DNA from 2 places in the Rhizobium sp. F40D2 genome. Region 1 is predicted to be linked to the other one. Evidence: predicted binding sites of a transcription regulator. Region 1 holds the regulator's gene; the other holds the start of a gene.
The links. Region 1 encodes PhoB, which activates phosphate uptake and scavenging genes when phosphate is short. Its sites were predicted from a motif close to TGTCATNNANCTGTCAT; they were not measured.
Positions count from the first base shown of each region.

Region 1 (4,772 bases):
TTGCCGCCATAGGTCGAGCCGTGCGTGCCGGCCTTCATGCCGGAGGCGGCCTCAGCGGTCGCAAGGCAGGCGCCGAGCGGGAAACCGCCGCCGATGCCCTTGGCGACAGCCATGATATCGGGCGTGATGCCCGACCATTCATGGGCAAAAAGCTTGCCGGTGCGGCCGACACCGGTCTGGACCTCGTCGAGGATCAGCAGCAGGCCGTTTTCGTCGCAGAGCTGGCGCAGCGCCTTCATGAACTCTGGCGTGGCTGGGCGCACGCCGCCCTCGCCCTGCACCGGCTCGATAAGGATTGCCGCCGTGGCATCGGTTATGGCGGCCCGGACGGCGTCGATGTCACCGAAAGCCACCTGATCGAAGCCCGGCGCCTTGGGGCCGAAGCCTGCGAGATATTTCTCCTGGCCGCCGGCGGCGATGGTCGCCAGCGTGCGGCCGTGGAAGGCGCCTTCGAAGGTGATGATATGGAAGCGCTCGGGATGGCCCTTGGAAAACTGGTAGCGTCGCGCCGTCTTGATCGCGCATTCGAGTGCCTCGGCGCCCGAATTGGTAAAGAACACCTTGTCGGCGAAAGTCGCCTCCGTCAGCCGCTTGGCCAGGCGCTCCTGGCCGGGGATCTCATAGATGTTGGAGAGGTGCCAGACCTTATCGGCCTGTTCCTTCAGCGCGCCAACCACATGCGGGTTGCTGTGGCCAACGGAGGTAACGGCGACGCCGGCGCCGAAATCGAGATAACGCTCGCCGCCTTCGGTGATCAGCCATACGCCCTCGCCTCGCTCGAACCGCAGCGGGGCACGAGAATAGGTGTCATAAAGCGGCGCGGCTTCGGCCATGGCGCGGGTCTCCCGATCAGCGTTATTCAACAACAGACTCCGGCTAAGAAAACCAGGTCCGGAAAATTAAAAATGCCGCCTCGCGGCGGCCAGCGGTACTATTTCCTTTTCGCGCTGCAATGTCAACAAAACTGCGCCCTTAGCGCATGCAGCAAGCTTGTACAGCGGTGTTTTCGACCTTCAACAGGCATTATTGCAGAAATGACACGCAGCGGAAGCAAGTTGGGGAAAACTCGGAATTCGATTCATCCGGATTCATGCGACTCTTGTCACGGAGTCAGGCTCACACTAGGTTAAAGTTCAATTACTAGACTGCATGCGGCGGAACTAGTCACCAAAATTGATCAAGCGTTTCTTGTTTCGGAGGCTTCCGGGACAACGGTGAGGGATTCTGCCATCACCAACGCAAAAGGTGGAGACAGGGCATGAACTGGACAGACGAGCGGGTCGAGAAACTCAAGAAGCTCTGGGCCGAAGGACTGAGCGCCAGCCAGATCGCGGCGCAACTTGGCGGTGTCAGCAGAAACGCCGTGATCGGCAAGGTGCACCGGCTGAGCCTTCCCGGCCGCGCCAAGGCCGGCGGCACGGCCGCCACGGCGCGGACGCCGAAACGCAATACATCGGCGCCGCGCGCACCGAACTATGCCTCGCGGATCGCCACCCGCACCGTTACCCGCCAGCAGGGCGCAACGATGCTGAAGGAAGAGATCGAAATCGAAACGGTCGAGGAAATGGAATACGTGCCGAAGGGCAACGTGGTCGTGCCGATCTCGCGCCGCCTCGGCCTGACCGAACTGACCGAACGCACCTGCAAGTGGCCGGTCGGCGATCCGCTGAAGGACGACTTCCATTTCTGCGGCTGCGAGTCCCCCGACAATTCGCCCTATTGCAGCTACCACCAGCGGCTTGCCTACCAGCCGGTCAACGAACGACGCCGGGCGGCAGCGCGGGCGAGCTGAGCGGGTAAGACATTGTCGACATGCGAAAACGGGCTGCAAAGCCCGTTTTTTTGTGGGGAATGGGTTGGGGGTGGCTGCCCCTCATCCGGCTGCCGCCACCTTCTCCCCGTAGACGGGGCGAAGGGGATATGCCGCAACGTCTCCGTCCCTCGCCTACGCCTCGCATGGCACGTCCCCTCTCCCCGTAAAACGGGGAGAGGGCTAGGGTGAGGGGCACTTGTTCGACTTTATCGGAAACCCCTCAGGCTTCCATCGAATAACCGGCACCGCGGACGGTGCGGATGACGTCCTGCATGTTGGAGAAGTTCAGCGCCTTGCGCAGGCGGCCGACATGGACGTCGACGGTGCGTTCGTCGACATAGATGTCGTGGCCCCAGACGCCGTCGAGCAGCTGCGAGCGGGAGAAGACCCGGCCGGGCGACGACATCAGAAATTCCAGCAGGCGGAATTCGGTCGGGCCGAGGCGGACTTCGCGGCTCTTGCGGTGGACGCGGTGGGTTTCGCGGTCGAGTTCGATATCGCCGCATTTCAGCACGGTCGACAGCACCTCGGGGCGGGCGCGGCGTAGCATCGCCTTGACGCGGGCGACGAGTTCCGGGGTCGAGAAAGGCTTGACGACGTAATCGTCGGCCCCTGTCGAAAGCCCGCGGACGCGCTCGCTCTCTTCGCCGCGCGCCGTCAGCATGATGATCGGCAGGCGCTCGGTTTCCGGCCGCATGCGCAGGCGCCGGCAGAGTTCGATGCCGGAGACGCCGGGCAGCATCCAGTCGAGGATGAGGAGGTCGGGCGTGCGCTCCTGAAGCCTGATTTCGGCCTCGTCGCCACGAAGGATGGTATCGACCTCGAAGCCCTCAGCTTCGAGATTGTAGCGAAGAAGCACGCTCAGGGCTTCCTCGTCTTCAACAACTGCAACTCTCGGGATCATGCGTGTCGGTCTCCTCGCGCATGATCCTTAAACCGGGGATGATTTAAGCAATGCATCCTGCGCAAAATCAGAAAATTGGCTGCGACCTCTTTGCGCGCCCCACATGGGCGCGCATACAATCTGCTGGTGGGCTGGTGCGCGGCTATTCCGTGACCGCGCCGACGGTGTTGGCGCTGTCGTCCTTCGGACGGTCGCCTTCCGGCTGTGCCCCGGTTGCCATGTAATAGATCGTCTCGGCGATGTTGGTGGCGTGGTCGCCGATGCGCTCGATGTTCTTGGCGCAGAAGAGCAGATGCGTGCAGCTGGTGATGTTGCGCGGATCTTCCATCATGTAGGTCAAGAGCTCGCGGAACAGCGAGGTGTACATCGCGTCGATCTCGTTGTCGCGTTCGCGGATCGCATTGGCCTTGTCGGCAGCGCGCGTCGTGTAGACGTCGAGCACTTCCTTGAGCTGGACGAGCGCCAGCTCCGACAGGTGCTCGAGGCCGCGGGCGAGCTTGCGCGGGACGCCGGTGCTCTGCACGGCGATGACGCGCTTGGCGGTGTTCTTGCCAAGGTCGCCGACGCGTTCGAGATCGGCGGCGATGCGGATCGAACCCATGATTTCGCGCAGGTCCGAGGCCATCGGCTGGCGGCGGGCAATGGTGACGATCGCCTTGTCGCCGATTTCGCGCTCGGCGTGATCGAGGATCACGTCGTCGGAAATGACCTTCTGGGCCAGCGCGGTATCGCCGTTGACCAGGGCGCGTACGGCCTCGCTGACCATCTGCTCGGCCAGGCCGCCCATTTCGGAAATCCGCCGGGACAGGAACTTCAGATCATCATCATAGGCAGAAAAAATATGTGTCGATGCCATGGGGCTTTATCCTCGAATAACGGGAAGGCTCGGTGTCGCCAAAATCAGCCGAAGCGACCCATGATGTAGTCCTGGGTGCGCGGATCGTCGGGATTGGTGAACATCTTGTCGGTGTCGTTCTCCTCGACGAGATTGCCGAGATGGAACATGGCAGTGCGCTGCGAGACGCGCGCGGCCTGCTGCATGGAGTGAGTGACGATGACGATCGTGTAATTCTCGCGCAGCTCGTGGATCAGTTCCTCGACCTTGGCGGTGGCGATCGGGTCGAGCGCCGAGCAGGGCTCGTCCATCAGGATGACCTCAGGGCTGACGGCAACGGCACGCGCAATGCAGAGGCGCTGCTGCTGGCCGCCCGACAGGCCGGTGCCGGATTCGTGGACGCGGTCCTTGACCTCGTTCCAGAGACCGGCCCGCTGCAGGCTGGTCTCGACGATCTGGTCGAGATCGGCCTTCGACTTGGCCAGGCCGTGGATGCGCGGACCATAGGAGACGTTTTCGTAGATCGTCTTCGGGAACGGGTTCGGCTTCTGGAAGACCATGCCGACGCGGGCGCGAAGTTCGACGACGTCGATATCCGGATCATAGATATCGTCGCCGTCGAGGGTGATCTTGCCGGCGACGCGGCAGCCGTCGATCGTGTCGTTCATGCGGTTGAGGCTTCGCAGGAAGGTCGACTTGCCGCAGCCCGACGGGCCGATCAGCGCGGTTACGGTGTTTTCGCGGATGTTCAGATTCACATCGAAAAGCGCGCGCTTTTCGCCGTAGTAAACCGAGACATCCTGGCCGATCATCTTATACGGGACGTTGCTCATCTTGTGATCCAGCGCCTTTTCAACTGCAGCTTCCGTCAACATGTTCATGATGTGTAACTCCGTTTACCAGCGGCGCTCGAAGCGACGACGCAAGAGGATGGCGCCCATGTTCATGACGATCAGGAACAGGAGCAGGACGATGATGGCACCCGAAGTACGCTCGACGAAGGCACGTTCGGCCTCGTTAGCCCACATATAGACCTGCACCGGCAGGGCCGTCGAGGGATCGAGCGGCGTCGTCGGCGCGTTGGCGACGAAGGCGACCATGCCGATCAGAAGCAGCGGCGCGGTTTCGCCGAGCGCGTGGGCCAGGCCGATGATCGTGCCGGTGAGGATGCCGGGCATGGCGAGCGGCAGAACATGGTGGAACACCATCTGCATCTTCGA
Region 1 covers NZ_CM131436.1:1,029,099-1,033,870, forward strand. Annotated here, with positions in the region: gene ACS4RS_RS04930 (aspartate aminotransferase family protein) at 1-833, opposite strand, end outside; gene ACS4RS_RS04935 (GcrA family cell cycle regulator) at 1,259-1,792, shown strand; gene phoB (phosphate regulon transcriptional regulator PhoB) at 2,034-2,717, opposite strand; gene phoU (phosphate signaling complex protein PhoU) at 2,860-3,573, opposite strand; gene pstB (phosphate ABC transporter ATP-binding protein PstB) at 3,618-4,433, opposite strand; gene pstA (phosphate ABC transporter permease PstA) at 4,449-4,772, opposite strand, start outside.

Region 2 (4,772 bases), on a different replicon from region 1:
TTGCCAGGATAGAAGCTGAAGCAGCCGGATGCGCCGATGCTGCCGGCGCGCGCGCCTTTGTACTGTGCTCCGTGCGCCTGGCAGGCGTCCTCGATGACCGGTATCCGGTGGTGGTCGGCAATGGCCTTGATCGCGTCCATATCGGCCATCTGACCGTAGAGATGGACGGGAATAATGGCCTTGGTTCGGGGAGTGATCTTTGCCTCGAGCTGAGCCGGATCCATCGTCAACGTCACAGGCTCGACATCGACGAACACCGGTCGTGCACCTGCGTAGCAGATCGCCGACACAGTCGCGACGAAAGTAAACGGCACGGTAATGACCTCATCGCCCGGGCCGACGCCTGCAGCGAGCAGCGACAGATGCAGGGCGCTCGTCCCGGTGTTGACGGCTATCGCATGTTTGACGTTGCAATAATCCGCGAATTCCTGTTCGAGCCGGGCGACCTCCTCGCCCAGTATGTATTGTCCCGAGGCGAGCACGCCGAGCACGGCGGCGTCGATTTCGCTCTTGATCGATTGATATTGTGCTTTGAGGTCCAGGAACGGGATCATGCAATGCGCCTCGCCTCTTCGAGCTCGATGATGCGACCGCGCTGGGCGAGCGACCGGCTTGCGGCTTCAAGTGTGCGAACGACACGCAGCCCGGCCTGGCCATCGGTAATGGGCCGCGAATTCTGCTCGATGCAATCGACGAACTGATCCAGTTCGCGTTTCAACGCTTCGGTCATATCGAGCTTGGGCGCCCACATGTCGCCGCTGCGATAGCCGACCATCATCTGATGCACCTTCTCGCCGTAGGCCTGAGAATTCGGGTTCAGCGTGATGCCCTTGTCGTAAACCTTGATCTTTTCGCTGGGCTCCAGATCGTCGTAGACGACCATCTTGTTGCTGCCGCCGATCAGCGTGCGGCGCACTTTGACCGGCGCCAACCAGTTGACGTGGATATGGGCGATAAGCTTGCTTTCGAAGAAAAGCGTCAGATAGGCGATGTTCTCCGGCTCGCCGAGCACGTGGCTCATGCCCGTCGCAGACACAGCCACCGGCCTTTCCTGGACAACATGGTCCAGGATGGACAGGTCGTGCACCGCAAGATCCCAGATAACGCTGACATCGTGCTGGAAAAGCCCGAGATTGACCCGAACCGAGTCGTAGTAATACATGTCCCCAAGGCCACTTTCGACCAGTTCGCGCATCTTGCGGACGGCGCCGGTGTGGACGAAGGTATGATCCACGGCCAGTACGAGGCGTCTGCGCGCGGCTTCCTCGACCATCCGGGCGGCTTCCTCCGTCGTCGACGCCATCGGCTTTTCGACAAACACATGCTTTCCGGCCATCATCGCCTGCATTGCAAGCTTGAAATGGGTCGAGACCGGCGTTGCGATGGCGATTGCATCCACTCTCGGATCGCGCAGAACTTCCTCGAAATTGTCGGTGATCGTCACCGCGGGATACCGGCTTTTAACAGCCGCCAACCGTTCGACATTCAGATCACAAACCGAAAGGAGCTGCGCGCCGGCCGCTTCCGAGATGTTACGAACCAGGTTCGGGCCCCAATACCCATACCCAACTACAGCAATGCCGATCATCGCATTCCTCCCAACACTTGCATGTCAACTGACCGGTCATGAACGCGACCGGTGATTCTCGCCGGAACGCCGGCAACAATGGCGCCGGCAGGCACATCCTTCGTTACAACCGCTCCTGCGCCGACCTGTGCGGCCTCGCCGATGGTCACGCCGGGCAGAATGGTGGCGTTGCTGCCGATCGATGCGTGGCGCTTGACCAGAGTGGGGATGACGACCCAATCAGCCTCCGTCTGCAGACTGCCGTCCGAATTGACGGCGCGCGGATAGATATCATTGGTGAACATGACCCCGTGGCCGATAAAAACGCCGTCCTCCAGCGTCACGCCTTCACAGAGGAAGGAATGGCTGGAGATCTTGCAGTCTTTTCCGACGAGGACGTTTTTCTGGATTTCAACGAAGGTGCCGATGCGCGTTCCCGCGCCGATCGTACAGCCGTATAGATTCACAAGATCCCGATGGTGGATAACGCAGCCGTCACCCAGGTTGACGTTCGATGCAATCATCCCAACTCGCCCCCTACGCTTCAACAGACCCTGACGTGGGTGAAACCGGCCATCGCAAGAATGCATGCAAGGTTTCGTTTCGTCAGAGCAAATATTTCCTTGCCTTCAAAAAGAATTGTTTTCTTCATCTGAGTAAAGAAACAAAACGTTGAAGCTCATTCACCTAAAGGCGTATCTGCTTACGAAAATTGGATGACGATCCCATGCGAACGTCTATAGCCATCGACCATCGGCAGCGGCAGGTCACGCGCCGATCAATCCTGGTCTTCCACGTCTAAGACGCCAAAATTCACATGGGTTTAGCGCATTCGACTAAATATATGTAGCAACCTGACGGGCCGCCATACAAATGAATTAGCCGAGATCGATCAATCTCAACTATGTAACCATTTGTATATTTGCGTGGAACTTATGTGTTGAGATAACCACTATTAATTAGTTTAACATCTTGGAAACTGTGTTAATAGTTTAGCACTTCTGGTTATTAAACTCCCTTATTTACAGAGGGGTTTGATATTCGACTTTGAAGTACCGCGTAAAAAAGGCTGGGAGGATAGGGCGTTGGATACAATAAATATAAGCCACAGGCAGGAAAACATATCTCTTCCGTTGGAGATAGACGATGGTTCGACAACGTTTGCCGGACCGTCAAAGTCAAAGCATTCGCTTGTCATTCTCGATAAAAGGGAACTTGACCGGCACTGCCTTGCGCAATGCATGGCCGCACACACGGCGGATTTCGTGATTCTGGCGTTCGGATCGATCGAAGAGTGGAAGCAAAAGCGTGAAGAATATCCTCCGCTTTCGGCAATACTCTTGAACGTCGGCGGTAAGACGGTCGACGACCCAGTCGTTTCGGAGCAGATCAAGGCTCTTTCGTCGGAATTCGCGTCGACACCGGTCATCATATTGTCCGATAGTGACGATTTCGCCCAGATCGTGAGGGCAATCGATTACGGAGCAAAGGGTTACATACCTGCCTCCGTCAGCATTAGCGTCTGCATGGAGCTGATTGCGCTATCGGTGGCAGGAGGACTTTTCGTGCCCGCAAGCGCCCTGTTTGCCATGCGTCACTTGATACAGTCGAACAATCCGACAGCGCATCCGCTGGCCGGGATATTCACCGATCGCCAGGCCGAAGTCGTCGCGGCACTGCGCCGCGGGAAGGCGAACAAGATCATTGCTTACGAGCTCAACCTGCGAGAAAGCACCGTCAAGGTGCATGTTCGCAACATCATGAAAAAGGTCAAAGCAACGAACCGGACGGAGGTCGTGTTCAAGCTTAACGACTTGTTCCAAAATACCATTCCAGCATGATCGTAGAGACGTGAACTGGTTGGAGCATACTTGGACGAACATTCTTTGCTCAAATCACCCGGTGGCGCAAACGCGTCACCGGGTTTTTTGAGGGCACTCTGTTGCGCTTCCCGCAATCGTGGCATCCGCAGCGATCGAGCGCTCAACAGAGACTGCTTTTTCCGTACCTGCGGATGAACTAACCGGCCGGTCCTGCCTATTCATGCTGCAACTCTTCGTCGCATAGAATTCAAGGCGTACCAGCACTTTGGCCCGATCGTTTGTTTGCAGACCAACTTGATCCAGGGTACCGAATTTCGCAGTTCCGGAGAAACCTCGAGAGCAAAGCGCTGAATAGCGAGGGCTGTAGCAACATCGAAATTATTGAATGCCATGCCGGCCAGCCGAAGCGCCTCTTTCCCGAGATCCCTTGTAAGAAAACGTCTTAGATTCTCATCTGTTCTGAGGTTATCCGCGCCCTGTCGAAACAGAATATCGAAAGCCTGTTTTCTTTGCTGGAGGTCAGGAAGAATACTTTGTCCGTAGTATTGTAGCGACATGTTTGAAGCATGCCTGCGGTATACTGCTTGATCTTCGTTGATGTAACCCACTCCGGCATGTGATGCGAGCCGCAGCCACATCTCCATATCACCGGCATGTGGCAGTTCCTTATGATAGCCGCCGGCCTGTTTTTGCAGCGTCGTTCTCACGACGGCCGTCGGCGTCGGAACCAGATTGTTTGCCCCACTCAACCGCATGAATTGCGGGCCGGACAAGATCTGCATGGGAGGCACACTATTGGCGCCGAGAGGATCGACGCGCTTAGTTGTGACGCCACTTGGCTCAGCTATGAGCGCGTTCCCGAACGTAAACCCCACATGCGGATGATTGCGCATAAGCTCCGCAGAGCGCCGCAGCGCGCCCGGCAAGAGATAATCGTCCGCAGAGAGAAGCAGGAATAAGTCGCCGCCCGCCCACTCGATTCCCTCATTATAGGTGGCAATGTGGCCCTTGTTTGCCGTGTGCCGCCGATAAGTGACCCGTTTGTCCCGGGATGCCAAAGCCTTTCCGACTTCCGGCGTATTGTCTGGCGAGCAGTCATCCAGGACAAGCACGCGCACATCGACGCCTGCTTGAGAAAGAACACTTCCAACACATTCCTGCAGGAAATGAGCGTAGTTGTAGCAAGGAATGACGACATCAACGCGTTGCAAACTTGTTCCTCCGCAGGCAATCGTCTCGTTCGGAGCATTTGAAGGAGCCCGAACTGGACTTGGTTTCGCTCTTACGCGTTCTTCGCTCCACGATTCATCCGCGTAGACTTTGAGGCGTACGCCCGCATAGCCGATTTCGTGCAGGACCATGCAGCTCTCAACAAGGCAGAT
Region 2 covers NZ_JBPWQX020000002.1:445,154-449,925, reverse strand. Annotated here, with positions in the region: gene ACS4RS_RS26870 (DegT/DnrJ/EryC1/StrS family aminotransferase) at 1-554, opposite strand, end outside; gene ACS4RS_RS26865 (Gfo/Idh/MocA family oxidoreductase) at 551-1,588, opposite strand; gene ACS4RS_RS26860 (DapH/DapD/GlmU-related protein) at 1,585-2,091, opposite strand; gene ACS4RS_RS26855 (LuxR C-terminal-related transcriptional regulator) at 2,653-3,408, shown strand; gene ACS4RS_RS26850 (glycosyltransferase) at 3,609-4,601, opposite strand; gene ACS4RS_RS26845 (glycosyltransferase) at 4,673-4,772, opposite strand, start outside.
Region 2: the regulator PhoB is predicted to act here: its motif matches at 2,273-2,289, upstream of ACS4RS_RS26860 (DapH/DapD/GlmU-related protein).